DNA from 2 places in the Blastococcus sp. SYSU DS0539 genome. Region 1 is predicted to be linked to the other one. Evidence: predicted binding sites of a transcription regulator. Region 1 holds the regulator's gene; the other holds the start of a gene.
The links. Region 1 encodes LexA, which represses DNA repair genes until DNA is damaged. Its sites were predicted from a motif close to TCGAACANNTGTTCGA; they were not measured.
Positions count from the first base shown of each region.

Region 2: the regulator LexA is predicted to act here: its motif matches at 2,889-2,904, upstream of ACI790_RS07965 (DUF222 domain-containing protein).

Region 1 is NZ_JBJHAF010000001.1:37,094-52,201, forward strand. Features, by position in the region: gene miaA (tRNA (adenosine(37)-N6)-dimethylallyltransferase MiaA) at 1-424, shown strand, start outside; gene dapF (diaminopimelate epimerase) at 421-1,293, shown strand; gene ACI790_RS00185 (hypothetical protein) at 1,300-1,521, opposite strand; gene hflX (GTPase HflX) at 1,665-3,125, shown strand; gene ACI790_RS00195 (phosphatase PAP2 family protein) at 3,184-3,885, shown strand; gene ACI790_RS00200 (hypothetical protein) at 3,878-4,924, shown strand; gene ACI790_RS00205 (IclR family transcriptional regulator) at 4,927-5,682, opposite strand; gene ACI790_RS00210 (CaiB/BaiF CoA transferase family protein) at 5,797-7,071, shown strand; gene ACI790_RS00215 (ABC transporter ATP-binding protein) at 7,068-8,222, shown strand; gene ACI790_RS00220 (ABC transporter substrate-binding protein) at 8,291-9,382, shown strand; gene ACI790_RS00225 (ABC transporter permease) at 9,459-11,255, shown strand; gene ACI790_RS00230 (enoyl-CoA hydratase/isomerase family protein) at 11,252-12,040, shown strand; gene lexA (transcriptional repressor LexA) at 12,109-12,873, opposite strand; gene ACI790_RS00240 (LysM peptidoglycan-binding domain-containing protein) at 13,365-13,604, shown strand; gene ACI790_RS00245 (hypothetical protein) at 13,748-14,506, shown strand; gene nrdR (transcriptional regulator NrdR) at 14,901-15,108, shown strand, end outside.
Region 2 is NZ_JBJHAF010000005.1:53,344-68,451, forward strand. Features, by position in the region: gene ACI790_RS07950 (acyl-CoA dehydrogenase) at 1-1,091, opposite strand, end outside; gene ACI790_RS07955 (hypothetical protein) at 1,224-1,640, shown strand; gene ACI790_RS07960 (zinc-dependent alcohol dehydrogenase) at 1,637-2,806, shown strand; gene ACI790_RS07965 (DUF222 domain-containing protein) at 2,931-4,154, shown strand; gene ACI790_RS07970 (MDR family MFS transporter) at 4,297-6,069, opposite strand; gene ACI790_RS07975 (MarR family winged helix-turn-helix transcriptional regulator) at 6,066-6,605, opposite strand; gene hrpA (ATP-dependent RNA helicase HrpA) at 6,810-10,754, shown strand; gene ACI790_RS07985 (hypothetical protein) at 10,798-11,166, opposite strand; gene ACI790_RS07990 (ATP-binding protein) at 11,380-11,769, shown strand; gene ACI790_RS07995 (hypothetical protein) at 11,846-12,010, shown strand; gene ACI790_RS08000 (cytochrome P450) at 12,093-13,442, shown strand; gene ACI790_RS08005 (sulfate adenylyltransferase subunit 1) at 13,439-14,785, opposite strand; gene ACI790_RS08010 (hypothetical protein) at 14,854-15,081, shown strand; gene cysD (sulfate adenylyltransferase subunit CysD) at 15,072-15,108, opposite strand, start outside.

The DNA.
Region 1 (15,108 bases):
GGTGATCGAGCTGACCGGCGGTCCCTTCCGGGCGGAGCTGCCCGAGCCGCGGCCGCACTATCCGGCCGTCGTCCTCGGCCTGGACCGCGCTCCGGCCGAGCTGGACGAGCGGGTCGCCGTCCGCGTGGACCGGATGTGGGCGGCGGGCTTCGTCGACGAGGTGGCGGCGCTGGCCGCCGACGGGCTCCGTGAGGGGCCGACGGCCTCCCGCGCCCTCGGGTACGCCCAGGTGCTGGCGCAGTTCGACGGCGTGCTCTCCGCCGACGAGGCGCGAGAGCGCACCGTCACCGCCACCCGCCGGTTCGTCCGCCGGCAGCGCTCCTGGTTCCGCCGGGACGCCACGACCACGTGGCTCGACGCCGCGCGCCCGGACCTGGCCGACGCCGCCACCGCGGTGATCACCGCGCCTACGATCGACCGGTGACCTCCTCGCCCCGCGTGCTGATCGGGCACGGCACCGAGAACGACTTCGTGCTGCTGCCCGACCCCGACGGCGCGGTGTGGCCGGAGGACCGGCTGGACGCCGCGATGGTGCGGCGGCTCTGCGAGCGCCGGGCCGGCCTAGGGGGCGACGGCGTCCTGCGGCTGGTGCGCAGCGTGCACGTCCCCGACGCGGCGGCCGTGCTGGGCGACGACCTCGGGCGCTGCGAGTGGTTCATGGACCACCGCAACGCCGACGGCTCCTACGCGGAGATGTGCGGCAACGGCATCCGGCTGTTCCTGCACGCCCTGATCAGCGAAGGCCTCGTCGGCCGCATGGCCTGCGCCGACGGGCTGCTGGTGGGAACCCGCGGCGGCCCCCGGCGGGTCGGGGCCGCTGCAGACGGCGGCTACTGGGTGGACATGGGCCCCGCGCGCCCGTTCGGCGAGGGCGAGGCCCGGCTGGACGGCCACGTCTTCCCGGGTGCGGCGGTCTCCATGGGGAACCCGCACCTGGCCTGCCTCACCGACGTCCCCGTGGACACCCTCGACCTCACCAGCCCGCCGGTCGTCGACGCGGCGCTGTTCCCCGAGGGCGTCAACGTCGAGCTGGTCAACGTCGTCGAGCCCGGCGCGCACGTCCGGCTGCGCGTCTCCGAGCGCGGGGTGGGGGAGACCCGGTCCTGCGGCACCGGTGCCTGCGCGGCGGCGTACGCAGTGCTGCGCGCCGGAGGGGCGACCGAGGGCACCGTCGTCGTCGACGTGCCCGGGGGTCGCCTGTCGGTGCAGGTGACCCCCGGGACGACGGTGCTTAGCGGGCCGGCGGTCCTGGTGTCGGCCGGCACGCTGTGCCCGGAGTGGCTCGCCGGCTGATCCCGGTCAGGGGGAGTCGGGCGTGTCCGCCCGCGTCTCCGGCTCGTCGGTGGGGGCCTCGGGCTTGTCGGCCGGCCCCACGTTGCCCGTGCCGCGCGGCTCGCCGCGGCCGGTGTCCTGATCCGCCCCGCCGAAGATGTTGCGGGGCTGGGAGATGCCCTTCGGGTCTCGGCCCGGATCGTCGAGCCCGCTGTCGGTCCCCGGGGTGCTGGCGCCGCTCTCGCTCATGCGCTCCTCCTCCTGCTCGTGGCTTCCGTCGCGGACACCCCTACCCGTGCCGGTGAACGGGATGCACCCGGGCGGTCGATGCGTTGTACCCGGCGATGACAACTCAGGTGCTATCACCGAAGGACCGTGCCACGCTGAACCCGATGACGACCGCCCCCGACGCCCTGCCGTCCGACGAGCAGACCGAGCCGACACCCGCCCGCCCTGCCGCGCAGCGGGACGAGCCCGACGACACCGCCGGCTCCTACGCGCTGGAGGCGCGCGGCGCCCTGCGGCGCGTCGCGGGGCTCTCCACCGAGCTCGCCGACGTCACCGAGGTCGAGTACCGGCAGCTGCGGCTCGAGCGGGTCGTGCTCGTCGGCGTCTGGACCGAGGGCACCCAGGCCGACGCCGACCGCTCGCTGGCCGAGCTGGCCGCCCTGGCCGAGACGGCGGGCTCCGAGGTGCTCGAGGCGGTCAGCCAGCGGCGCGACAAGCCCGACGCGGCCACCTACGTGGGCTCGGGCAAGGCCAACGAGATCCGGGACATCGTCGTCGCGACCGGCGCCGACACCGTCATCTGCGACGGTGAGCTCACCCCCGGCCAGCTCAACCAGCTGGAGAAGGTGCTCAAGGTCAAGGTCGTCGACCGGACCGCGCTGATCCTGGACATCTTCGCCCAGCACGCCACCAGCCGGGAGGGCAAGGCCCAGGTCGAGCTGGCGCAGATGCAGTACATGCTGCCGCGCCTGCGCGGCTGGGGTGAGTCGCTCTCCCGCCAGGCCGGTGGCCGGGTCGCCGGTGGTGGCGGCATCGGTACCCGTGGTCCCGGTGAGACGAAGATCGAGACCGACCGGCGGCGGATCCGCGCCCGGGTGAGCAAGCTGCGCCGCGAGATCGCCGGCATGGCCACCGCGCGAGCCACCCAGCGGTCCAGCCGCGACCGCAACGCGGTGCCGAGCGTGGCCATCGCCGGGTACACCAACGCCGGCAAGTCAAGCCTGCTCAACCAGCTCACCGGGGCCGGCGTGCTGGTCGAGAACGCGCTGTTCGCCACCCTGGACCCGACGGTCCGCCGGGCGCAGTCGCCGGACGGCCGGGAGTACACGCTGACCGACACCGTCGGCTTCGTGCGCCACCTGCCGCACCAGCTCGTGGACGCCTTCCGCTCCACCCTGGAGGAGGTCGCCGCGGCCGATCTGCTGCTGCACGTGGTCGACGGCTCCGACCCCGACCCGCTCGGCCAGATCGACGCCGTCCACGTCGTGCTGAACGAGATCGACGCGTCGGCGGTCCCCGAGGTCATCGTCGTCAACAAGGTCGACGCGATGAGCGAGGAGGACATCCTCACGCTCCGCCAGGCGCTTCCGGGCGCCGTCTGGGTCTCGGCCCGGACCGGTGCCGGCATGGAGGAGCTGCGCCGGCTCGTCGCCGAGCGGCTGCCCCACCCGGACGTCGACGTCGACGTGCTGGTGCCCTACGACCGGGGTGACCTGGTGGCTCGCGTGCACCGGGACGGCGAGGTCCTCGACGAGCAGCACGAGGGCGGCGGCACGCGGCTGACCGCCCGCGTGGACGGGGCGCTCGCGGCCGTGCTCGAGGAGTTCACGAACCCGGTCGCCTGACTGGGTCCGCCCCGGTCGCTCGGATCACGATCCGGTCACGGCCCGGTACGGTGGCGGCGTGACGAGGGGTGCGGTGCGGGACGCCGGTCTGCCCGGCACCGCGCCCGTCGTCTCGGCCGGCCGGCCGCCGTGGTGGCTGGTCCTCGTGTCGGTGGTGGTCGGCGGTCTGGTGACCGCCGACCTGCTCGCGCACGGCTCGCTGGAGCGGATGGACCTGCGGGTCTCCGAGATCGTCAGCGACTGGGGGCTGAAGGAGTCTCCCGCCTATCCGGTGGTCTGGCTGATCACCCAGCTCGGCGGGCGGGTCACGATCCTGGTGGTGCTGGCCGGTCTGATCGGCTACCTGCTCTGGCGGCGGGGCGCCTGGCTGCCGGCCGCCCGGGTCGTGCTCGCCGTCGCCGTGCTGACCGCCGGCGTCTACGCGCTCAAGTACGGCATCGGCCGCACCGCGCCGGCGTTCCCCGGGTCGTACTACTTCCACGCCGACGGCGCGTCGTTCCCCTCCGGCCACGTGGCCAACGCGGTGCTGATGTGGGGCGTCGCCCGGTGGCAGGCGGTCGAGTACGGCCTGCCGGCGGGCGTGCAGCGCACGTTCTGGTGGCTGAGCGTGGCCGGGCCGGTCGCGACCGGGGTGGCGATGGTGTCGCTGGACTTCCACTGGGTCACCGACGCCGTCGTCGGAGCGGCCGTGGGGATCGTCCTGTTGGGCGTGGTTCATGCACTGGATGCGGCGGTCCTGTCACGCTGGGTACGTGCGTGAGCAGGCCGACCGATCGGACAGCCGCACCGCGATGCGTCGGCTCGTCCTGGCCACCGCACTGACCGGTGGGCTGGTCGCCGTCGGCCCGGGCGCCGCCCTGGCCGAGGACGCGGCGCCGACGGTGCGCTGCTCGATCACCGACCCGCGGCTCGCGGAGCTGTCCGGGCTCGTCGTCGTGGGCGAGCAGATGCTGGCGCTCAACGACGGCGGCGAGCAGGTCGCCGTCCACGGGCTCGACGGCGCGTGCGCGGTGGTCGACGTGCAGACCGCCCCGGTGGACCCGTACGACCCCGAGGACCTCGCGGTCGGGCCGGAGGGCGGGGTCTGGATCGCCGACACCGGTGACAACAACTCCGACCGGGACACGGTCGCGCTTCACGTCCTGCGCCCCGGCGGCGCCCCCGCGCTGCACCGGCTGACCTATCCCGACGGCGCGCACGACGCCGAGGCGCTGCTGGTCGCCCCCGACGGCACGCCGTACGTGGTGACCAAGGAGGTGCTCGGGTCCAGTGGTGTGTACCGGCCCGGCGGCTCGCTGACCGATGGTGCGACGGTCCCCATGGAGCGGGTCGCCACCGTGAACGTGACCCTGACCGGCACCCCGGGGGGACCGGTGGGCCGGGCGGGCCAGCTGATGATCACCGGCGGGGCGGTCGCGGCGGACGGCAGCGCCGTCGCGCTGCGCACCTACACCGATGCCTACGTGTGGCCGCTGACCGGTTCGGACGTCCCCGGGGCGCTGGCCGGCGAGCCGGTCCGGGTGGCCCTGCCGGAGTCCCCCCAGGGCGAGGCGATCAGCTTCACCGCCGACTCCCGTGCCCTGGTGGTCGCGAGCGAGGGGCTGCCCAGCGCGGTGACCGTCGTGCCGCTGCAGGCCGGTACGGCCGCGCCCACGGCGGCACCGGTCGCGGACCAGCTGCCCGGCTTCGACGACCTGGTGCGCTCGGACCGCCCGCCCGTCGCGGCCGCGTTGGTCGCCGCCGCCGTCGCGACCGTCGTCGTCTGGGTGGGCAGCCGGCTGCTGCGACGCCGTTCCTGAGGTCAGGCGTCAGGCTGCCAGCCGAGCTGCCGGCTGCACTCCTCCGCGGCCCGGGTGACCTGCTCGCCGTGCACCGGCCACAGGCGCCGCGGGAACCGGTGAGCCGGTAGCGAGATGCTCAGGGTCGCCACCGGCATGCCGGAGCGGTCGAGGATCGCGGCCCCGACCGCGGCGATGTCCGGGTGCCGGGTGCCCACGGAGACCGCGTAGCCCTGGCGGCGCACTCTCCGCAGCTCGCGCAGCAGGCCCTCGGGGTCCGTGTCGGTATGGGGGGTGAGTGCCTCCAGCGGGGCGGCGCGCAGCAGGGCGGCGGCGCTGGGCTCGGGCATCGCGGCGAGCACCGCCTTCCCCGACGCCGTCGTGTGCAGCGGTGCGCCGTTCCCGACGGAGGCATGGGTCCGGACCGGGTGGGCGCCGTCGATCTTGTCCAGCAGGACGATCCGTCGCTCCTCCGGGACGGAGAGGTGCACCGTCTCGCCGGTCGCCGCGGAGAGCCGGTGCATGGCCGGCAGCGCGATCCGCCGGATCTCCTCGTCCCCTCGGTGCCGCGAGCCGATGGCCTGCGCCTTCGCGGTGAGCGACCACCGCGTGGGCTCCTCGGCACCGGCGCGGATCCACCCGAGGTCTCTCAGCGTCAGGAGCATCCGCTGGACCGTGGACTTCGGTAGCCGCATCTCCCGGGACAGCTCGCTGACCCCCACCGGTTGCCGCTCCGAAACCGCTTCCAGCACTGCCAGTGCGACGGAAACCGACCTCATGTGATTGACGCCACCCTCTGCCGGTCCTACTGTGGCCCGCACCACAGCGTGCCACCGCTCGGCAAAGCGTGCCACACAGCGGCACAGGCGAGCAAGGCAGTCGGGAGAGACGACGTGTCAGACCAGGTCCCCCAGGGCGCCCTCTCGGGCGTGCGGGTCCTCGACCTCACCCAGGTCATGGCGGGGGCGTACTGCTCCATGCTGCTGGCCGACATGGGTGCCGACGTCATCAAGATCGAGCGCCCGGAGGGCGGGGACGACACCCGCCGGATGTCCCGCGGCTCGGACGTGGAGCACTCGCCGGCTTTCAACGCCATGAACCGCAACAAGCGCGGCATCGCCGTCGACCTGAAGGACCCTCGGGGCGCCGAGGTGGTGCGCCGCCTGGCCAGGGATGCCGACGTCCTCGTCGAGAACTTCCGGCCGGGTCTGCTGGACCGCTTCGGACTCGGTCAGGAGGCCCTGCGCGCCGAGAACCCAGCGCTGATCTACTGCTCCATCTCCGGGTTCGGGGCCACCGGCCCCTACGCCGGCCGGGGCGGCTACGACCTCGTCGCCCAGGCGATGAGCGGCCTGATGAGCATGACCGGCGAACCCGGTCGCGCGCCGGCGAAGGTGGGCGTCCCGATCTGCGACCTGAACGCCGGTGTCTTCGCCGCGTACGGCGTGCTCTCCGCCTACATCCACCGCCTGAAGACCGGCGAGGGCCAGTTCGTCGACACGTCGCTGCTCGAGGCGGGGATCGCGTACACCGTCTGGGAGACGGCGATGTTCTTCAGCCTGGGTGACGTGGCCCGGCCGATGGGGTCTGCGCACCGGCTGTCCGCGCCGTACGAGGCGTTGCCCACCGCTGACGGGTGGATCGCCATCGGCGCGGCCAATCAGCGGAACTGGACACGCCTGTGTGCTGCGCTCGGTGTCGACGAGCTGACCACCGACCCCCGGTTCGCCGACAACCCCGGCCGGATGAAGCACCGGATCGAACTGGCCGGCGAGCTCGCGACCGTGCTCCGCCGGCGCACCACCGCCGAGTGGCTGGAGGACCTCCACCGGGCAGGTGTCCCGAGCGGTCCGCTCTACGACATCGAGCAGGTCTACGCCGACCCGCACGTGCAGGCCCGGGACATGGTGGTCGAGACGGAGCACCCGCGGATGGGGAGGGTGCGCCACATCGGCGCCCCGGTGAAGCTCTCGGCCACGCCGGCCGCCGTGCGCCGCCCGGCACCGCTGCTCGGTCAGCACAGCCGCGAGGTCCTCGCCGAGGCCGGGATGTCGCCGGCGCAGATCGACGAGCTGTTCACGGCTGGCGTGCTCCTGACCACACCCGCCGATGAGCGGGCGTCCGACAGCCACCGCACCCCCATCGACCCCACGGAGGTCCCGGCGTGACCCACCTCGTGCTGTCCCGACTCACCAAGAGCTTCGGCGCGGCCCCCGTCGTCGACAGGGTCGACCTGTCCATCGAGGAAGGGGAGTCGGTCGTCCTCCTGGGGCCGAGCGGCTGCGGCAAGACGACCTGTCTGCGCATGATCGCAGGTTTCGAGCGGCCGGACTCCGGCGAGATCCGCTTGCGCGACCGCACGCTGGTCGGCCCCAAGGTCTTCGTCCCACCGGAGCGCCGGAAGATGTCGGTCGTCTTCCAGAGCTATGCCCTGTGGCCGCACCTGAGCGTGCAGGAGAACGTCGCGTACGGCCCCACGACGGCGAAGGCGAAGCGCGAGGACATCCGTCGCCGGGTCGACGAGGCCCTGGCCATGGTGCACCTGGACGGGATGGGCGACCGCTACGCCCATCAGTTGTCCGGTGGCCAGCAGCAGCGGGTGGCTCTCGCTCGGGCCCTCGTCAACGAGCCCGCGCTCCTCCTGCTGGACGAGCCGCTCTCGAACCTGGACACCCGGCTGCGCGAGGAGATGCGATCGGAGATCAAGCGCATCCAGCGCTCCCTCGGCGTGACGATGGTCTACGTCACCCACGACCAGGCTGAAGCGTTGTCCCTCGCCGATCGGCTGGTCGTCATGCACTCGGGTCGCATCGTCCAGAGCGGGCCGCCCGAAGAGGTGTACAGCCGTCCACGGAATAGCTTCGTCGCCCGCGCCCTGGGCGCCACGAACGTGCTGACCGCCGTCGTGCGTGCGGCCCTCGAGGCGGACACGGTGTCGCTGCAGCTACCCACCGGCGGGACGGTGAGTGCCCATCGCCCGTCCCACCTGGCGCTGCAGGCGGGCGCGGAGGTCGCCGTCTCGGTGCGCCCGGTGGACATCCGTCTCCGGGTGGGGGAGGGGCGCTCCGGGACGGCCCGCGTCGTCGAGGCTCTCTTCTTCGGTGACCACGTGGCCTACACGCTGCAGGTGCCCGGCCAGGCCGCCCCGGTGAAGGCGACCGGACCCGGTGCCGGGCGGTTCGAGGTGGGCCAGGACGTCGCCGTCGAGATCGACGGCGCGGCGGTGGCACTGCTCGACGACGCCCCGGACGGCGGGTCCCACCATGCCGCGGCGGCGTCGCCTGCCGGCGCGGTCCCGGCCGGCCGGTCCGCGGCATGACCGCATCAGTCCACACATCTCCCGATCCCACCGATCACCCGTTCCCCCTCATCCCGGAAGAAGGCACCGTGTTCGCATCCCGCTCTCCCCGCCGTCGTCTGACCACCTGTCTCGCAGTTCCGGCGGCCGCTGTCCTCGTCGCGGCCTGCGGCAACGGATCGGAGGGCACGGCCGCTTCGGGTGGCAACTCCGGGGCTGCGGAGATCGAGGGCATCAGCCAGGAGCTGATCACCGCGGCGCAGGAAGAGGGTGGTGTGGTTCTCTACGGCGGCGGCCACACCCGGCCGGGCGTCGAACTCCTCCAGGAGAAGATGCAGGAGCTGTTCGGCATCCAGCTGACCTTCACGCGCGAGGACTCCGGCGCGGTCGCCAACTCGGTCGAGGCCGAACTGGCCAGCGGTTCGCTGAACGCCGACGTGGTGAGCCTGACCGATCCCGAGACGATGATGCAGTGGGCCGAGGACGGCGTCATCGCCGACGCGGAGGTGCCCAACGCGGACGAGATCATCGACGGGCTGGACAATCCGGAGAACCCGCAGGTGCCGTACAGCCTGGTGCCCCTCGGGTTGATGTACAACTCCGCCAACACCGACCCCGCCGACCTGCCCACGACGTGGGAGGAGCTGGCGAACGGCGACTACGGGACCATCGTCAGCGCCGATCCGGGCGCGTCCGGTACCGCACTGTCGTACTACACCACCCTCTCCGGGGAGCTCGGTGAGGGCTGGATGGAGCAGCTCGCGCAGCGTGACGTCATCGTGACCGACAGCAGCCTGGCGCTGGCGCAGCTGGTGCTGACCGGAGAGGCCGACCTGGGCATCCCGGCGATCGAATCAGCGGTCATCAGCACCGCGGCCGAGGGCGAGCCGCTGGCGATCGCTTTCATGGAGGACGGCGTGCCCACGTTCACGAGCGAGCTGGCGATGCTGGCCGAGGCACCCCACCCGAACGCGGCCAAGCTCCTGGTGCAGTACCACCTCAGTGAGGACTTCCAGACCGCGCTGACCGAGCTCGGCGGCCGCAGCGTCCTGCAGGACGGTCCTCAGCCCGCCGAGGGGGCCGACCTGTCCGACGTCACTCTCCTGCCGGCCGACCTCGAGGAGATCGCCTCCCGCGGGGACGAGGTGGTGGCCCGCTTCGCCTCGCTGTTCGGCCGATGAGGGCCGGCACCCTGATCGCCCGCGACCCCACCGAGGAGAACCACCTGTGGCGCTGACCAGTTCAGCCTCTCCCGCCGTGTCGACGACCGACACGGCGGGGGAGGGGGCGACCACCGGCCCGCCGGCCGATCGCGGCCCGAGCCGCCGGAAGGGCACCGGTTTCGAGCGGGCGATGCGGCTGGTCTGGGTCGCGGCCATCCTCGCGCTGGTCGGCTACCCGGTGGCGCAGGTGTTCGGGCAGAGCTTCGTCGCCGACGACGGTGGCCTGACCCTGGACAACTACGGTCTTCTGGCCAGCGAGCCACGGCTGATGGAAGGCGTCCTCAACTCGCTGTGGATCGCGGTCGGCACGGTGATCGGTAGCTTGCTGCTGGGCCTGCCGGTGGCCTGGCTGGCCGTGCGCACCGACATGCCGTTCCGCCGGTTCTTCCGTGGCAGCGCGGTCCTCACCTTCGCCGCCCCGAGCTTCATCGCGGCACTGGGATGGATCCTGCTGCTGGGGCCGCGCAACGGAATGCTCAACACCGCGTTGATGTCGGTCTTCGGGCTCGAGGAAGCACCGTTCGACATCTTCACGCCGTGGGGGATCATCTTCGTCCTCTCGCTGTTCCTCTATCCCTTGGTGTTCCTGCCGGTGTCGGCGGCACTGGAGGGCATCGACCCGGCCCTGGAGCAGGCCGCAGCCAGCCTGGGCGCGTCCCGTGCCCGCGTGCTGCGGACCGTCACCTTCCCAGTGATCCTGCCGTCGCTGATCGCCGGATCGATCCTGGTGTTCGTCAGCGCCGCCGTGATCTTCGGGCCGGTCGCCATCCTCGGCGCTCCGACCGGCTTCCAGACCATCCCGACGGTTCTGCTCAGCCTCATGCAGTTCCCGCCGCGGATCGAGGCCGCCGCGGTCATCTCCGTCCCGATCCTGGTGATCATCGCCGTGCTGCTGGTCCTGCAGCGCAAGCTGGTCGGCGGGAAGAAGTTCACCGTCATCGGTGGCAAGCCGGGGCGGCAGGACGTGACGCACCTGGGCGGTGCCAGCTTCCTCGCCTTGGGATTCTGCTCGCTGGTCGTGGTCCTGAGCCTCGTGCTGCCCTTCGGTGTCCTGCTGGTCACCTCATTCCGCAAGGCGCTCGGCCGGCCTCTGGGGTGGGACAACTTCACCCTCACGGGAAACTACGAGGAGGTCTTCGGCCGGCCGCTGATCGCGGCCGCGATGGGCAACAGCTTCATCCTGGCCCTCGGGGGGACGGTGCTGGCCCTCGCCGTCGCGCTCCTCGCCTCGTGGCTGGTGCACCGCACCAAGGCGCGGAGCAACGCCGTGATCGTGGGAGCCATGGCGGCGCCGCTGGCCTTCCCCGGCGCGGTGCTCGGCATCGGCCTGATCATCGCCTACGCCGGGCAGCCCTTCGGGCTGGGCGGGACGCTGACCATCCTGCTGATCGCCTACGCGGGGAGCGCGCTGCCGCTGACCTTCGCCTACGTCCACGCCGGGATGGGACAGATCGGTGCGGAGGTGGAGGAGGCATCCCGGAGCCTCGGTGCGTCCTGGGCGCGTACGTGGCGGCGGATCACGGTGCCGCTGCTCCGCCCCTCGCTGCTCGCCGCGGGCATGCTCAATTTCGTCCTGCTCTTCCGGGAGCTGGAGATGTCGGTGTTCCTCTACACCGGCGCGAATCCCACCGTGTCAACGGTGCTGTACAGCCTGGCCAGTGAGTCGCTCTACCAGCGGGTGGGGGCGCTCTCCGTGGTGGTCCTGCTCATCAACATCGTGGTGACCGTGTTCGCCATGCGGCTGCTCGACCGTCGACCCGGCCAGTCCACCCGGCGGTCCCGCCGGTCCCCGTCCGTCGCACTCAACACACCACCGGAGGAAGCAGCATGACCGAGATGAAGACAGACGTCGGCAGCGGCGTCCACCTGCGCTACGAGACCCCGCACATCGCCGTCCTCACCCTGGACAGCCCCCCGTCGAACACCTTCGGCTGGGAGAGCCGGCGTTCGTTCATGAGGGCGCTCGACATCCTGGACGCCGACGAGAACGTCCGGTGCCTGGTGATCACCGGTGAGGGCCGGGCTTTCACCGCGGGAGCGCACCTGGGCGAGGAGCAGTCCATCAGCGACGAGCGGCTCAAGGACTACCTCGCCGAGTTCAGCCGGGTGCTCAACGGCGTGCAGAACTTCCGCGCACCCGTCGTCGCCGCGATCAACGGAGCAACCATCGGCGGTGGCCTGGAGTTCGCCCTGTGCTGCGACATCCGGATTGCCTCTACCGATGCCTTCTTCGTCGCGGCGGGTGTAAATGTCGGCCTCATCGTCAGCTTCTGGCGGTTGCCCCGGGTCATCGGCCTGGGCCCGGCCAAGGAGATCCTGCTCACCGGTGCCCGGTACACCGCCGAGCAGGCCCTCAACTGGGGTCTGGTCACCGAGGTCCACGAGCCGGCGGACCTGATGCCCGCGGCCCTGGCGAAGGCGCAGCGGATCGCGACCCGTGCACCGCTGTCGGTCGAGGTCACGAAGGAGGCTGTGAACGGGGCCTTCGAGATGGACTTCCGCGAGGGGCAGGCGCTGCAGACCAAGCGGTTCCTGGAGATGTTCCGGACCGAGGACCACCAGGAAGCGCTGCGGGCGTTCTTCGAGAAGCGCGACGGCGACTACCGGCGCCGCTGACCGAGGCCCGGACGACCACGGCGGGCCCGTCCTCTTCGGAGGACCGGCCCGCCGTGATCATCGCGTTGTCAGACCCGGCGCAGCACCGAGACGACCCGGCCGAGGATCGTGGCCTCGTCGCCGGGGATGGGCTCGTACGCGGGGTTGTGCGGCAGCAGCCACACGTGCCCGTCGCGGCGCTTGTAGGTCTTCACGGTCGCCTCGCCGTCGATCATCGCGGCCACGATCTCGCCGTTCTCGGCGGTCGGCTGCTGCCGGACGACGACCCAGTCGCCGTCGCAGATGGCCGCCTCGACCATCGAGTCACCGGCGACCTTGAGCATGAACACGGTGCCCTCGCCGACGAGTTCGCGGGGGAGCGGGAAGACGTCCTCCACCGCCTGCTCGGCGAGCACGGGACCACCGGCGGCGATCCGGCCGACGAGGGGGACGTAGGTGGGCGCGGAGGCCTGCTCGCCCTCGCGGACCACCGGGGGCTCGACGGCTGCGGCGCCGCGGCCGGCGTCGCCGGGCAGCCGGACGTCGAGCGCGCGCGGCCGGTTGGGGTCGCGGCGGAGCCAGCCCTTCTTCTGCAGGACCGACAGCTGGTGGGCGACCGAGGACGCCGACGACAGGCCGACCGCCTCGCCGATCTCGCGGACCGACGGCGGGTAACCGCGCCGGTCGATCGAGTCGCGGATGACCTCCAGCACCCGGCGCTGCCGCTGGGTCAGGCCGTCACCGTCGGCCGTCCGGTCCGGGAAGGTGCGGACCGACGCCGAGGCGTCGGCCGTGTCCGGGGCGGCGCCCCGGGTCCCGCGTCGGCCGCCGGACGTCCCGCTCGACTCCGTCACGTCTCCTCCTCGCCGGCTGCCCGCGCAGCTGGTCAGCCCTGGTCGTCGCAGCGACCGTAGCGCCGATCGCCGGCCAGTTCAAACAGGCGTTCGAAAGTTGCCGTGTCGCGCCGCTCGTGTCGGACCCATGGGGTAGACATCGGACAAGCGTTCGAATCGAACACACGTTCGGGCCGGGGTGGGTCCGGCCAGGTGAGGGGCGGGAGACGATGGGCAGCAATGCGGCGGTGTCGGTGCGCGGGGGGATGTCGGGCGCGGCGGAGGAGCGGGTTCGGGAGCGGCCGGTGCGGCACCTCCGCGTCCTCCCGCCTGCCCCGCGCGCCTACGCGGTCGTCGCCCCGCCCCGCGGTGGATCGGCGGAACCGGCGGCCCGGTCGGCCGTGGACCGGCGGGGTGCAGGAGCCCGTCGGGGTGCCGGGGAGTGGCCGGCCGAGCCTGGGCTGCCTCCGCTGCGGCTCACCGCGCGCGGCCGGCGGCTCGTGGTGGTCCTCGTGCTGCTGCTCGCCCTGGGCGTGGTCTCGCTGGCGGGTGCGGTGCTGGGGGGCGGCGGGGACGGGCTGGAGCTGATGGGCACCACGAGCGTCGTCGTCGAGCCGGGTGACACGCTGTGGTCCATCGCGAGCGCGGCGGCCGAGGGGCGGGACGTGCGGGAGGTCGTCGACGGCATCCAGGAGCTGAACGACGTGCGCGATTCGGCCATCGTGCCGGGGCAGCTGCTCCACCTGCCCTGATCCGCTCGCCGGCGCCTCCATCGCGGCGCCCCCGACGTGGCGTCCGCCACGGCGAGAGTTTCATAACCCGCCCCGACGACTTCGTCAACCCTCTGTGCTGGCACGTTCACGTTGCGTGCTGATCACCCGCTTACGGTCTGCCTGTGTCGAGTGTCATGGAGAACCGCGCCGCGGTGTTCGCCGGTCAGTCCCAGGCCGTCGAGGTCTACCAGGCGGGCGCCTGGTGGGCGGGTGAGCTGCTGGGCTGGCGGCATGACGACGCGGGGGCGTGCCAGGTGTGGGTGCGCGTCGTCGTCGGTGGGGTCGAGGAGACGGCGTGGACCGAGCTCTCCACCCTGCGGCTGCCCGAGCCGCACACCGCCACACCGGAGGTCGCCGTCGTGGCGGCGCCCCGCGTGACGCAGGACCCGGCTGTCGCTCAGGCGGTGTCCGCGCTGCACGGCGGTCGGCCCGCCGGCGCCGGCACGACCGCCAGCCTCCCGCTGGTCCGGGACCACCGCGAGCGGTCGAACCCGGCCCGCGGCGGTGGGCGTCGTCGTGCGCCCGAGGACAGCGACGTGCAGGCGGACCCGGCGGCGTCGGTCCCGGCGCCGCCGCCCGGGCGGCACCGTGCGCCCGCTCCCGAGGGCCTGGCCGGTCGCCACCGGGCAGCCGACACCGGCCTGATCCCGGTCGTTCCCGCGGAGAGCGGTGCCGACGTGCCGGCCGCCGCGCGGGACGACCACCCCCGGACCGTGGCGTGGTCGGTGCCGCCGGCCCGCAGTGTGCACCCGGTCGTGGCGGCGCCCGGGGGGCGCGGCTGGACCCCGCCCGCCGACATCGAGGCCGATCTGCTCACCCGGCCGATGCGGCTGAGCGACCAGATCCCGCACTCCCGCCGCCCGCGGGTCGACGCGCGCTGAGCGGCGCCTGACCGTGGCACGCCCCTCGTCGGCATCGGACGTCCGGAGGAGTCCGGCGTCGTGGTGCGTCGGGAGCCCCGTCCGCGGCCTGCCGGCCGGGCCGGCGGGCCGCGGCCCGGGGTGCCGTCCGCGCGTCGGCCCGGCGTGTCGTGTGACTGGTGGGGTCCGGTGTTCCGCGTGCGCACGGCAGTGTCGGGGCGGAACACGCCGAGGGAACGATCACTTGCACATCTTGGGTGGGCCGTCCTAGGGTTCCCCTACATCTAGTAGTTACAGAGCTGTAAGCCCGTCCACAGGCTGGTCCCTAGGTTCTCCCCGGCGCATCCACCGGATGTCCCCAGGAGGGTCCACAGCCGGCCGGTGGCGGGTCGCAGAGGGAAGGGGGTGAACCACCGTGCGCTGCCCGTTCTGCCACAACGCCGACAGCCGGGTGATCGACTCGCGCGAGGCCGACGAGGGCGCCACCACCCGGCGTCGCCGGTCCTGCCCCGCGTGCGGGCGGCGGTTCACCACCGTCGAGGAGGCGGTGCTCGCCGTCGTCAAGCGCAACGGCGTCAGCGAGCCCTTCAACCGCACCAAGGTGGTCGCCGGCGTCCGGCGGG
Region 2 (15,108 bases), on a different contig from region 1:
ATTGGCACCATCGGCGAGGCCGGGTCCTTGGCGCCCGCCGGGCGGCCCTGCGTCCGGGTGCGCGCGTAGTCCAGTGCGTGCAGGTAGCCGGTGTAGCCGAGCACGGTCGCGCCGACCCCGACGCCGATCCGCGCCTCGTTCATCATGTGGAACATGTAGGTGAGGCCGCGGTGCGGCTCGCCCACCAGGTAGCCGACCGCGCCGGCCTGCCCGCCCGGCGTGTGCACGCCCTCGCCGAAGTTGAGCAGCGTGTTCGTCGTCCCCCGGTAGCCCATCTTGTGGTTGAGCCCGGCCAGCACGACGTCGTTGCGCTCGCCGAGGCTGCCGTCGGGGTTGACCAGGAACTTCGGCACGATGAACAGCGAGATGCCCTTCACGCCGGGCGGACCGCCGGGGATCTTGGCCAGCACGAGGTGGACGATGTTCTCGGTCAGCTCGTGGTCGCCGCCGGAGATCCACATCTTGTTGCCGCTGAGCCGGTAGGTGCCGTCGTCCTGCGGCACCGCCTTGGTGGTGATGTCGGCGAGCGACGAGCCCGCCTGCGGCTCCGACAGCGCCATCGTGCCGAACCAGCGGCCCTCCAGCTCGGGCCGGACGAAGGTGTCGATCTGCTCCTGGCTGCCGTGGGCGAGCAGCAGCCGCGCGTTGCCCATGGTGAGGAACGGGTAGGCCGACGTGCCGACGTTGGCCGCCTTGAACCACGCGAACACCGCCTGGCCGACGGTGTGCGGCAGCTGCATGCCGCCGTACTCCTCGTCGAACGAGCCGGCCATGAGCCCGGCGTCGGTGAACACCTTGAGCGCCTTGGCCACCTCGGGGATCAGCACGGCCTTGCCGTCGACCATGTGCGGCTCGTTCTCGTCGGCCGTGCGGTTGTGCGGCGCGAAGTGGTCGGCGGCGATCTGCTCGGCGAGGTCCATGACCGCGTCGAAGGTCTCCCGCGAGTGCTCGGTGAAGCGCGGCCGCTTGGTGAGCGACTCGACGTCGAGCCATTCGTGGAGGAGGAAGTCCAGGTCACGGCGGGACAGGATCAGCGACGACGACGGCACGAGGGTCTCCAGGGCGCGGGTCTCCGGGGCGGTGCGAACCACTTCACAGTAGGCCGGTTGCTCTCCGGCCGACCGCGGGTAGGGCCGGGGCCCGCCGTCGACCGACCGGGGCCCGCCGTCGACCGAGGAGCTCCCGTGGACCTACCAGCGATCGTCAGCCGCGCGGGAGGTGCCTTGCTGAGCACGCTCCAGCACGTCCGGCTGCCCGGCGTCGGCCAGGCGTCGGTCACCGACGACCCCGCGACCGCGGCCCGCCGCTGGCGGGCGGTGACCGTGCTCAAGGCGCCGGAGCAGGTGGGTTCCGCGGTGTCCCCTCCGGCCCCGCTGGACCGCTTCGGCGAACGGGTCGAGGTGCGCATCGCTGCCGCGCCGGCGGACAAGGGCACCGAGCTCGCGGCCCGCTTCCGGGAGCCGCCGACCGACGAGGAGATCGGCGAGCTGCGAGCCGCGCTGCGCGAGGCCAAGCAGCGGCTGGAGACCGGTGAGGTGCTGCGGGTGGACCCGCAGCCGCACGGCGTCCGCACGCCGACGCCGCAGGGCGCCGCCCTGGAGGGCATGACCGAGCAGGCGCCGAAGGAGGGAGTGCTGTGAAGGCCGCGACCTGGACCGGCGTCAACGAGGTGTCGGTGGAGGACGTCCCCGAGCCGACGCTGCTCAACGACCGGGACGTGATCCTGAAGATCAGCCAGTCGGTCACCTGCGGCTCGGACCTGCACCTGATCGGCGGCTACATCCCGTTCATGCGCGCCGGCGACGTGATGGGTCACGAGTTCATCGGCGAGGTGGTGGAGGTCGGCAAGGAGGTCCGGGACCGGAAGGTCGGCGACCGGGTGGTCGTCGCGCCGTTCGCGGCCTGCGGCAGCTGCTGGTACTGCAGGCAGGAGCTCTATTCCCTCTGCGACAACGGGAACCCGAACCCCGGCATCACCGAGGGGCTGTGGGGGCAGTCGCCCGGTGGGTGCTTCGGCTACTCGCACGCGATGGGCGGCTACGCCGGCAGCCACGCCGAGTTCATGCGGGTGCCCTACGCCGACGTCGGCACGTTCGTCGTGCCCGAGGGCGTCTCCGACACCCGGGCGCTGTTCGCGTCCGACGCGGCTTCGACCGGGTGGATGGGTGCCGACCTCGCGGGTACGAAGCCCGGCGACGTCGTCGCCGTCTGGGGCGCCGGCGGGGTGGGGCAGATGGCCGCCCGCGCGGCGATGCTGCTGGGCGCCGAGCAGGTCGTGGTGATCGACCGGATCCCCGAGCGGCTCGCGCAGGTGCGGGAGCACGTGGGTGCCGAGGCGGTGGACTACACGACCACCGACGTCGTCGCGGAGCTGCGCGAGCGCACCGGCGGGCGGGGCCCCGACGTCTGCATCGAGGCCGTGGGGATGGAGGCGCACGCCCCCGGCACGCCCGGGATCTACGACCAGGTCAAGCAGCAGCTGCGGCTGCAGACCGACCGGCCGACCGCGGTGCGGGAGGCGATCATGGCCTGCCGCAAGGGCGGGACGGTGTTCACCCTGGGCGTCTTCGCCGCGATGGTGGACAAGTTCCCGCTGGGTGCGGCGATGAACAAGGGGCTGACGATCCGCGGCGCCCAGGTCCACGCCCAGCGGTACATCCCCGAGCTGCTCGAGCGGATGCAGCGCGACGAGCTGGTCACCGAGCACCTGGCCACGCACGTGATGCCGCTGACAGAGGCGCCCGAGGGCTACCGGCTGTTCAAGGAGAAGGAGGACGGCTGCGTGCGCGCGGTCTTCCGCCCCTGACCCGCGGACCTGCGCTTTGGGGGTCTTGTTCGGCGCTGACCTGCGATTTCGGGTTGTCGGTGTCGATCGGACCGGCTAGCCTTCGTACATCTGTTCGGCCTCCGGGGATGAGGCGCTGGCCCGGTTGTCGGCCGCGCTGGACGACCTCGCGGCCGAGGACCTGTCGGGCCGGATCGGCCCGCAGCTGCTGGACCGGCTGACCGGTCTGCTGACCGCGCAGAACCGGTTGGCCGCGCAGGTGGCCCGCACGGTGCGGGAGTGTGAGGTGACCCAGGCCGCCGAGCACGACGGGAAGGCATCGATGGCCGCCTGGCTGCGCGGCCACGCCCGCTTCTCGGCCGGCGCGGCCTCACGGGCGGTGCGGTCGGGCCGGGTGCTGGCCGAGCTGCCGGCGGTCGCGGCTGCGTTCGACCGGGGCGAGCTGACCGCCGAGGCCGTGGTGGTCATCGCCCCGGTCGCCTCACCGGCGAACCTGGCCGCCGCCGCGGAGCAGGGCGTCGACCTCGCGGGGGTCGACGCCGCGCTCGCGCAGGTGGCAGCGTCCCGGCCGTATGCCGAGCTGCGGCAGGTGGTGCACCACTACCTGGCCCGGCTCGACCCCGACGGTCCCGAGCCCGATCCCACCGAGGGCCGGTCGCTGACCTTCGTCCGGCATGCCGACGGATCCCTGTCCTTGCGCGGCGAACTGGACGCCGTGGGCGGGGAGAAGCTGCAGGCCGCGGTCGAGTCGATCGTGCAGGCCTCCCGCCCGGCCGGGGACACCCGCACCCGCGCCCAGCAGTCCGCCGACGCCCTCGTCCAGCTGTGCGACAACGCCCTGGCCGCCGGCGGCCTGCCTATCATGCGCACGGTCAAGCCGCACGTGGTCGTCCGCGTCGATCCGGACGACCTGGTCGACCCGGCGACCGGACCGGCCGCCGCCCGGCTCGGGTTCGGCGCCACCATCTCCGCCGCCCGCGCCCGCTGGCTGGCCTGCGACGGCAGCGTCGCCCGCATCGTGATCGGCCCCGAGGGGCAACCGCTGGACTACGGCCGCACCCACCGCGTCGTGCCACCGCAGCTGCGCCGCGCGGTCGAGGCCCGCGACGGTGGCTGCGTGTTCACCGGCTGCGACGCCCCCGCCCACTGGTGCGACGTCCACCATCTCGTGCACTGGATCGACGGCGGCGAGACGTCGCTGGAGAACTCCGGGCGGCTGCTGTGCGAACGGCACCACACCAAGGTGCATCACGGGTTCACCATCGTCCGGGACTCCCGGGGCCGATGGCACACCTATCGGCCCGACGGCACCGAGATCCTGATCTTCCCCCGCGTCACCGGAGAGGCCGAACACTCCCGCACCGGCTGAGCTCCCTCCGCACGCAGACCCCTCCCGGCGATCCGGGAGGGGCCGTCGGCGCGCCCGCGCGGCGCCGCCCCCGCACCGCGCGGCGCGGCGCCGCTCCGCGAGGCGGCGGGCCGGGACGGCGGCGGGCCGGGACGGCGGGTGCTCAGCGGGGAGCGTCGGGCCGGTCGCCCGGCCGGCCCACCGGCGGCGGGACCGAGGTCGGTGCGGCGGCGCCGACGGCCTCGGTGGCCTGCTCGGCCGGGTCCTCCGGATCGCTGGTCGCCGTCCCGGCTGCCTCGCCCTGCCGGGCCTGGATGCCCGACTTGTTGCTCAGTGCCAGCTGCGGCAGGAACAGGAACACGAAGAAGCCGACCGCCACCACGCAGGCGGCGATGAGGAACACCAGGTCGATCGAGTTCGAGAAGCCGACCTTGAACGGCTCGGCCACCGCCGCCGGCAGCTCCTGGATGAAGGAGGTGTCGTCGAGGCTGGCCCCGCTCCCGGCGCCCAGCTGCTGGAACTGCGGCGCCAGTTCCGGGTTCGCCCGGACGGCGTCCTGGACGGCGTCGTCGATGTCCTGCGGCAGCCGGGTGAACAGGATCGACAGGAAGGCCGCCGTCCCGATGGTGCCGCCCATCTGGCGGAAGAACGTGACCGAGGAGGTGGCCACGCCCATCTCGCGGGGGGAGACGGCGTTCTGGACGGCGAGGATCACCGGCTGGAAGTTGAAGCCCAGCCCCAGGCCCAGCAGCACCATGAACGGCACCAGCGTCCAGATCGAGGTGTCCGACTCGACCAGGAACGACATCGACAGCAGCGCGACCACCATCAGCGCGATCCCCACGAGCGGGAAGATCTTGTACTTGCCGGTCTTCGAGATGGCGATGCCCGAGCTCAGCGCGCCGACCATGATGCCGGCGACCAGTGGGATCATCTGCAGGCCGGCGACGGTCGCGCTGGAGCCCTGCACGATCTGCAGGTACTGCGGCAGCAGCAGCAGGCCGCCGAACATGCCGGCGCCCATGACCACCGAGCCGATGCCGCTCACCGCGAAGCTGCGGTTGCGGAAGAGCCGCAGCGGCAGCAGCGCGTCGTCGCGGTAGAGCCGCTCGGCGAGCACGAACAGCACGAAGCCGACGGCGCCGATGACGTAGCAGGTGACGGCGGCCGACGAGGTCCAGCCCCAGGTGCGGCCCTGCTCGGCCACGACCAGCAGCGGGACGAGGAAGGTGATCAGCGCGAGCGCGCCGGGCCAGTCGATGCGGTGCTCGCGGCGCTCGTGCGGGAGGTGCAGCACCCGCCACACCGCGGCGAAGGCGAGCAGTCCGAGCGGCACGTTGATCCAGAAGATCCAGCGCCAGCCGTCGACGCCGAGCAGCGTGCCCTGGCCCGCGAAGAAGCCGCCGATGACCGGGCCGAGCACGCTCGAGGTGCCGAAGACGGCCATGAAGTAGCCCTGGTACCGGGAGCGCTCCCGCGGCGGCACGATGTCACCGATGATCGCCAGGGCCAGCGACATCAGCCCACCGGCGCCGATCCCCTGGACTGCCCGGAACGCAGCCAGCTGGTACATCGTGTCGGCGATGCCGCACAGCGCCGAGCCGACGATGAAGATCGCGATGGCGAACAGGTAGAACGGCCGCCGGCCGTAGATGTCGGAGAGCTTCCCGTACAGCGGCGTGGAGATGGTCGACGTGATCAGGAAGGCCGTCGTCGCCCAGGCCTGCAGGTCGTAGCCCTGCAGGTCGTCGGCGATCGTGCGGATCGCGGTGGAGACGACCGTCTGGTCGAGGGCCGCCAGGAACATGGCGACCATCAGCCCGGCGAGGATCGTGACGATCTGCCGGTGACTGAAGACGCCACCGGCGTCCGGTGCAGCGGCCGCCGCACGGGCGTCGCGGCGGCCGGCCGCGGTGGTGCGGGTGGACTGGCTCATCGGGTCTCTCTCGTTCGTGCGGTGCTCGCGCGTTCGGGCACGGGCTGCTCGGGCGTGGCTCCGGGGAGGCCGGCGGCGAGGTCGTCGAGGAGCCGGCCGAAGAGGGTGGTCAGGGTGGCGAGGTCGGCCGGGTCCCAGCCGGCGGTCACCCGCTCGAGGTGGGCGGCCCGCTCGGCACGGAGCGTCTCCAGGACCTCGTGGCCGGCCTCGGTGACGACCAGGCGGCTCGCCCGGCCGTCGCTCTCGTCGGCCACCCGGCGGACCAGCCCCTGGTCCACGAGCGCGGCCACGTGCCGGCTGATCGTGGAGGGGTCGGCGTGCAGGAGCTCGGCCAGCGCCCCCTGCCGGAGCGGCCCCTGGCGCACCAGGGGGTAGAGCAGGACGAGCGCGGCGCGGTCACGCGCATCGGGGGCGGCGACCTGGGTCTTCAGCGCGTGGACCAGGCGCATGAACCGGGGCACCTGCTCGGACAGCGTGTCCACCTCGGCGCGGCGGAGCGCGTCACCGGCCGGCTCGGGGGAGGTCGTGGGGGGCACTGCGACTCCAGGGACGGGGCCTTGCACGGTACAAGTCGTTGCTCGCAGCATGCAACCAGTTGCACCGTGCACCGATGGTGATCCGCCGCACCTTCCTGCGGGCGTCGTGGCGGCAGTGCGATCCTGGGGTGCGGGTTCTCCGGTTCCGGCCCGGGGACGATCCGCCCGTACCCCCGTCCGTCCGAGAGGAGCGCGAGCCCGCCCGTGAGTGCCCCGCCTGACCACCTCCGGGCGCGCGACGACCTCCGGGAGCGTCTCGCCGGTCTCACCCTCGCCGACGAGCACCGGCTGCGCCGCCGGCTGGACGGGCTGCGGCGGACCAGGGACGTGCCGTCCCGCGAGAAGCAGCGGGAGCGCATCGCGGCCGACGTCGCCGCCGCGGAGGAGCGGATCGCGCGCCGCCGCGCCGCCGTCCCGGCGATCAGCTACCCGGAGGACCTGCCGGTCAGCGCCCGGCGGGACGACATCGCCGCGGCCCTGCGCGACGCCCAGGTGGTCGTGGTCGCCGGCGAGACCGGATCGGGCAAGACCACCCAGCTGCCCAAGATCGCGCTGGAGCTCGGCCGCGGGGTGCGCGGCCGGATCGGCCACACGCAGCCACGCCGGATCGCCGCGCGCAGCGTCGCCGAGCGGATCGCCGAGGAGCTGGGCACGCCGCTGGGCGACGCCGTCGGCTACAAGATGCGGTTCAACGACCAGGTGTCGGACTCGACGCTGGTCAAGCTGATGACCGACGGCGTGCTGCTCGCCGAGATCGGCCGCGACCGGCTGCTGCGCCAGTACGACACGATCATCCTCGACGAGGCCCACGAGCGGAGCCTCAACATCGACTTCCTGCTGGGCTACCTGGCCCAGCTGCTGCCCCGCCGTCCCGACCTCAAGCTGGTCATCACCTCCGCGACCATCGACGTCGAGCGGGTGGCCGCCCACTTCGCCGGGGCCCCGATCGTCGAGGTCAGCGGCCGCACGTACCCGGTGGAGGTCCGCTACCGCCCCGTCGTCGACCCGGACGACCCGGAGGCCGACGAGGACCGGGACCAGGTCAGCGCGATCCTCGACGCCGTCGACGAGCTGGTGTCCGAGGGTCCGGGCGACATCCTGGTGTTCCTCGCCGGGGAGCGCGAGATCCGGGACACCCAGGACGCGCTGGCGGAGCGGGACCTCCGCAACACCGAGATCATCCCGCTGTACTCGCGGCTGTCGGCGGCCGACCAGCACAAGGTCTTCGCCCCGCACACCGGGCGGCGCATCGTGCTGTCGACCAATGTCGCGGAGACGTCGCTGACCGTGCCGGGGATCCGGTACGTCATCGACCCGGGCACCGCGCGGATCTCGCGGTACAGCCATCGCACGAAGGTCCAGCGGCTGCCGATCGAGCCGGTCAGCCAGGCCTCGGCCCGCCAGCGCTCCGGCCGGTGCGGCCGCCTCGGCCCGGGCATCGCCATCCGGCTCTACACCGAGGAGGACTTCCTCGGCCGCCCGGAGTTCACCGATCCGGAGATCCTGCGCACCAACCTGGCGTCGGTGCTGCTGCAGATGGCCGCCCTCGACCTCGGCGCGGTCGAGGACTTCCCGTTCGTCGACCCACCCGACCGCCGTGCCGTCGCCGACGGTCTGGCGCTGCTCGAGGAGCTGCACGCCCTCGACGAGCACGGGAAGCTCACCGAGACCGGCCGGGCCCTGGCCGCGCTGCCCCTGGACCCCCGGATGGCCCGCATGGTGGTCGAGGCCGACCGGCGCGGGGTGCTCGACGAGGTGCTGGTCATCGCGGCCGGCCTGACCATCCAGGACCCGCGGGAGCGGCCGAGCGAGCACCAGCAGGCCGCCGACCAGCTGCACGCCCGGTTCGCCGACGAGAACTCCGACTTCCTGGCGCTGCTCAACCTGTGGCGCTACCTGGGCGAGCAGCAGGACGCGTTGAGCGGCAACCAGTTCCGCCGCACCGTGAAGCGGGAGTTCCTGCACTACCTGCGCATCCGGGAGTGGCAGGACCTGCACGGCCAGCTCCGCGGCACCGCCCGGCGGCTCGGGATGGATCTCGGCGAGCCGGCTGCCGAACCGGACGAGCGCGGGATCCACGCCGCGCTGCTGGCCGGGCTGCTCAGCCACGTCGGGCTGCAGGTCGAGCAGGCGAAGGGGGACAAGCGCCCGGGGCGGGAGTACCTCGGCACCCGCAACACCCGGTTCGTGATCGCACCGGGTACCCCGCTTGCCAGGAAGCCGCCCCGGTGGGTCGTCGCCGCGGAACTGGTGGAGACCAGCCGGCTGTTCGCCCGCACGGTGGCCCGGATCGATCCCGAGACCGTCGAGAAGCTCGCCGACCACCTGGTGAAGCGCCAGTACTCCGAGCCGCGCTGGGACGCCAAGCGGGGCTCCGTCGTCGCCACCGAGCGGGTCACCCTCTACGGGCTGCCGCTGGTGGTCGGCAGGCGGGTCCAGTACGGCTCGATCGACCCCGTCGTCTCCCGGGAGCTGTTCATCCGGCACGCGCTGGTCCAGGGGGAGTGGACGACGCACCACCGCTTCTGGGCCGAGAACCAGCGGGCGGTCGAGCAGGTCGCGGCGCTGGAGGAGCGCGCCCGCCGGCGGGACATCGCGGTCGACGACGAGACCGTGTTCGAGCTCTACGACGCCCGCATCCCCGCCGACGTCGTCTCCACCCGGCACTTCGACCGCTGGTGGAAGCAGGCCCGCCACCGGCAGCCGGACCTGCTCACCTTCACCCCGGAGATGCTGACCAACGCGGCCGTGGCCGCCGAGGTGCGGCCGGAGGACTACCCCGACGAGGTACACCTGACGCAGGGCCTGACCCTGCCGCTCGCCTACGCCTTCGCGCCGGGCGCGGCCGAGGACGGCGTGACCGTCGACGTGCCGCTCGGCGTGCTGGACGCGGTGGTGCAGCGGACCTCCGGTGAGTCGCTCGCGTTCACCGTCCCGGGGCTGCGCGAGGAGCTGGTGACGGCGCTGCTGCGCACGCTGCCCAAGCAGCTGCGCCGGGCGCTGGTCCCGATCCCCGACCGGGTCCGCGCCGTCCTGCCCGAGATCGATCCCGGGGAGGCCCTGCTGCCGGCGCTGGAGCGGGAGCTCCGCCGGGCCGCCGGAGTGCTGGTCCCGCCGGACGCCTGGCAGCCGGACCAGGTGCCCGACCACCTGCGGGCCACCTTCCGGGTGCTCGACGACCAGCAGCGGCCGCTGGCGACCGGCAAGGACCTCGCCGCGCTCACGGCGCAGGTCGCCCCGCAGGCGCGGGCCAGCCTGGCCCGCGCCGCCTCCGAGCTGGAGCGCACCGGCCTGACCACCTGGGAGTTCGGGACGCTGCCCCGGACGGTGGAGGTCCGCCGCGGGACGCACGTGGTGACGGCCTATCCGGCGCTGGTCGACGAGGGCGCCACCGTCGGCGTCCGCGTGGTGGCGACCGAGGCCGAGGCGGTCCGGCTGTCATGGCGCGGCGCCCGGCGGTTGCTGGTGCTGGTGGCCGGCTCGCCGGTCAAGCAGGTCGTCAAGCGGCTGGGGCCGGCCACCCGCCTCGCCCTGCAGTTCAACCCCGACGGCGAGATCCCCGACCTGGTGGCCGACTGCGTGGACGCGGCCGCCGACGAGCTGATCGCCGCGGCGGGCGGGCCGCCCCGGGACCCGGAGGCCTTCGCGGCGCTCGTGGGAACGGCCAAGGCGCAGCTGCAGCCGCTCACCGTCGACCTCGTCGGCCGGGTGGAGGCCGTGCTGACCCGGGCGCGGGAGGTGGCGACGGCCATCGGCGCCGCGCCGGGCCGCCGGGTGCCCGAGTTCGCGGTCGCGGATCTGCGCCGACAGATGACCGGGCTGCTGCACCGCGGCTTCGTCGCCGCGACCGGACGTCGCCGGCTGCCCGACGTCGTCCGCTACCTGACGGGGATGGCGCACCGGCTGGAGAAGCTGCCGGCCAACGCGGTGCGCGACGAGCTGTGGACCCAGCAGGTGGCGGCGGTGACCGCCGAGTACGAGCAGCTGCGGAGGCAGGTGCCGCCGACCGGGGCGCCCGACGACCCGGTCACCCGGATCCGCTGGATGATCGAGGAGCTGCGGGTGGGCCTCTTCGCGCAGAACGTGGGCACTCCCCGGCCGGTCTCCGAGCAGCGCATCTACAAGGCCATCGACGCCCTGCTCGGCTAGGAGGGCTCCTCCCGGCGTCGTGCGCACGACGCGCCCGGGGAGCTTAGGCGGTGGGGTCGCCGCCGGATTCGCGGAGCAGCGCGGAGATCCGCTGCCGGGTGACGCCGAACAGGGCGGCGATCCGGTTGATGCTCACCTGCTCGCGGTGCAGTGCGGCCGCCTCCTCCCGGCGCCAGGTGTGTCCGGCGGTGGCCAGCGTCCCGAGCACGGTGGAGATGCTCTCGACGACCAGCGGGCGGCTCTCGGCGGTGACCAGCTCGAGCCAGGGGCGGCCGGCCCGGCGGTCGACCAGCAGCTTCTCGGCGCGCGTACGGGCGCGCTCCAGTTCCTCGATCGAGGTGCCGATGCAACCGACGAGGTGCTCGAGCGCCGCGACAGCGACGTCGTCGGGCGTCCGGCGAGGGGCGCTCAAGCTGCTCCTCACGGGTCGGCGAGCGGGACGGGGGCACTGTAACCGCAGTTGGGTTGCGCACGGCCGACACGCACCGCAACGGGGGTTGCGTCCGGCCGTCCGACTCGCGATAGTTGTGCGCAACCTATCCAGTTCCCCGCCCTTCCTGCCGATGAGGACAGCACCGGGCGCGCAGGCCGCTTCCCCTCGTCCGCCGGCAGAACGGAACACCGCATGTCCACCCTCTCCGCCTCCCTGGACCTCCCGCCGGTCGCCGCGAGCGTTCCGGCGGCCCGGCGCCTGGTGCGCCAGCTGCTCCGGTCGTGGGGCGCGCGGCAGGACGCCGACGACGCGGCGCTGCTCGTCACCGAGCTGGTCGCGAACGTGGTCGACCACGTCGGTGGCAGCGCCTGCCTGACGCTGGAGGCGACCTTCTCCGACGACTGGCTGCGGCTCGCCGTCGTCGACTGCTCGTCCACCCGCCCGGAGGTGCTGGACCTCTCCCCGGACCGGCCCCGGGGCCGCGGGATGCTCATGGTCGAGGCGCTCGCCGACCGCTGGGGGTGCGAGGAGCACCGCGACGGCAAGCGGGTCTGGTTCGAGCTGCGGCCGCCCCGGCTGTGACCCACCGGCTGGTTTGCCGTGGCCGTCGATCGGGGACCGGCGAAGAGGAAGCAAGCCGAAGGAAGGGGACTGCGCGATGAGCGAGCCGAACGCCCACACTGCCGGTGAGGGGGTCTCCGACGAGGAGATGATCGAGAGCGTCGCCGGCCAGACCGACAGCGCGTCGGAGAACGCCGACGTCGCGGGCAAGGACTGGGACGGCGACCCGGGCTCGGCGCCCGCGCCCACCGACCGGGCCTGACGCCTCGACGTCCCGCACCGCCCCCGTCCCGTCCGGGACGGGGGCGGTGCCGCGTTCCGGGCGCCGCTGACAGACTGCGGTGATGAGCACCACAGCCGGACCGCGACCGGCCCTGCGCGGAGCGGCGCTCGCGCCGGTGGTCCGCCCCGCCCGCACCGCGGTGCGCTGGGCCGTCCGGCACGGCCTGCCGGCGGTCTACCTGGACCGCAGCGCCCGCCGGGGTGACCTGGTCGGCCGGCTGATGCGCGACCCGGCGCTGCGCGAGCACCCCTACGAGCTCTACGAGCAGCTGCGCGCCCGCGGCCCGCTCACGGGCAGCAGCCTGGGGCTGGTGACGACGTCGCACCCGGTCGCCCAGGAGGTGCTGCGCAGCGAGCGGTTCGGCGTCGGGTGGGACCGGTCGGGCGCACCCGGGGTGATCCGCTGGGCGCTGGAGTTCGGTGACGACCCCACCGCGGCCGGCGTCGCCGAGCCGCCGTCCATGCTCGTGGTCGACCCGCCCGACCACACCCGGTTCCGCCGGCTGGTGAGCCGGGCCTTCACCCCGCGGGCGACGGCGGCCTTCGAGCCGGCCGTCCGGCGCACCGCCGAGCGCCTCCTGGACGACCTGGCTCGCCGCGACGGCCCGGTCGACCTCGTGGCGGCCTACGCCGCGCAGCTACCGGTGCTGGTCATCGCCGAGCTGCTCGGCGTGCCCGTGCAGCGCCGCGAGGACTTCCTGCGCTGGGGCGCCGCGGCCGCCGCCACCCTCGACCCCGGGCTGCCGCTGCGCCGCTTCCTGGCCGCCGAGAAGGCGCTGCGCGCGATGCACCGCTTCCTGGCCGGCCACTTCGCCCGGCTGCGCCGCGAGCCGGGCGACGACCTGGTGAGCCGGCTGGTCACGCTGCCGCCGGAGGAGGCGCTCACCGACCGGGAGCTGCACGCCACGGTGCTGCTCCTGCTCGGCGCCGGCTTCGAGACGACGGTGAACCTCCTGGGCAACGCCGTCGTCCTCCTCGACGCGCACCGGGACCAGTGGGACGCCCTCCGCGCGGGCGACGCCGGCTGGGACGACGCCGTCGAGGAGGTGCTGCGGCTCGACAGCCCGGTGCAGCTCACCGGCCGCTCCGCGCGGGCCGACGTCGAGCTGGCGGGGCGGACGGTGGCCGCCGGCACCCGCGTGACCCTGCTCCTCGGCGCGGCCAACCGCGACCCCGACGTCTTCCCGGACCCGGGGCGGTTCGACGTCACCCGGGCCAACGCCCGCGAGCACCTGGCCTTCTCCGGCGGCATCCACTACTGCGTCGGTGCGGGGCTGGCCCGGCTGGAGGGCGCGATCGGGCTGGCGGCGCTCGGCGAGCGGTTCCCGGCGCTGCGGGTGGCCGGCCGGCCGCAGCGCCGGGACCTGCAGACCCTCCGCGGCTTCGAGGTGCTGCCGGTGACCCTGCGCTAGCTGCCCGGGACCAGCATCCCGGCGCCGACCGTGGCGTTGGTGGCCTCGTCGACGAGGATGAACCGGCCGGTCACCCGGTTGCGCGAGTACTCGTCGACGAACAGCGGCTGCGTCGTGCGCAGCCGCACGCGGCCGATGTCGTTGAGCGTGAGCTCGGCGGCGTCCAGGTCGCGGTGCAGCGTGTTGACGTCGAGCCGGTACTGCAGCTCCTTGACCACCGCCCGCACCGAGCGCGTCGTGTGCTTGACGGCCAGCCGCTGGCGCGGGCGCAGCGGCTCGTCGGTCATCCAGCACACCATCGCGTCGAGGTCCTGCGACACGTGCGGTGCGTTGGCCGGCCGGCAGATGAGGTCACCGCGGGAGACGTCGAGGTCGTCGGCCAGCCGCACGGTCACCGCCATGGGCGCGAACGCCTCCTCGACCGGGCCCCGCGGCCCGTCGATGCCGGCGATCGTCGTGGTCAGCCCGCTGGGCAGCACCTGGACCTCGTCGCCGGGCCGCAGGACGCCGCTGGCGACGGTGCCGGCGTAGCCGCGGTAGTCGTGGTGCGCGTCGGACTGCGGCCGGATCACGTACTGCACCGGGAACCGGACGTCGACGAGGTTCCGGTCGCTGGCCACGTGCACGTGCTCGAGGTGGTGCAGCAGCGAGGGGCCCTGGTACCAGGGGGTGTGCGCCGACCGGCGGACCACGTTGTCGCCGTGCAGCGCCGAGATGGGGACGACGGTCAGGTCGGGGACGTCGAGCTTCGCGGCGAACGCGGTGAACTCGTCGCGGATGGCCTCGTAGGTGTCCTCCGACCAGCCGACGAGGTCCATCTTGTTCACCGCGACGACCAGGTGCGGCACCCGGAGCAGCGAGGCGAGGAAGGCGTGCCGCCGGCTCTGCTCGAGCATCCCCTTGCGGGCGTCGACGAGCACGATGGCGAGGTCGGCGGTCGAGGCGCCGGTGACCATGTTCCGCGTGTACTGCACGTGGCCGGGGGTGTCGGCGAGGATGAACGTGCGCCGCGGCGTGGCGAAGTACCGGTAGGCGACGTCGATGGTGATGCCCTGCTCGCGCTCGGCGCGCAGGCCGTCGGTGAGCAGCGCGAGGTTCACGTAGTCGCCGCCGGCGCTGGCCCGCTCGACCGCCTCGTACTGGTCCTCGAACACGGCCTTGCTGTCGTACAGCAGCCGGCCGATCAGCGTGCTCTTGCCGTCGTCGACCGATCCGGCGGTGGCGATCCGCAGGATGTCCTTGCGCGCGGTGGCGATCTCGGCGGCCGCCTCGGCCGCGGCCGAGTGGACGTCGATCGGTGCGTCGGGGTGGACGCCGGGCTGGGCGGCGGAACCGGCGGTCATCGGGAGCTCTCCTGGCAGAGGACGGCGGCGGGGCGGACGCTGGTGGCCGACGCCCGGGGAGGCAGCGCATGTTCGTGTTCGCCGCGGCGGTGCCCGCGCTGCTGGTCGTCGTCCTGGGCTACGTCGCGGGCCACGCGGTGGCCGCGTGGATCTTCGGCGTGCTGGGCGTGGAGGGCCGGCGACCGCCGGAGGTGGCGGGCTGGCTGACCGGCCTGGTGCTCCTGGCCGTCGTGGTCCGCCTGCTGGCGAACCGCTGGCGTCGCCGTTCCGGGAAGCGCGCGGGCCATCAGAAGTAGCCCTCCTTCTTCCGGTCCTCCATCGCG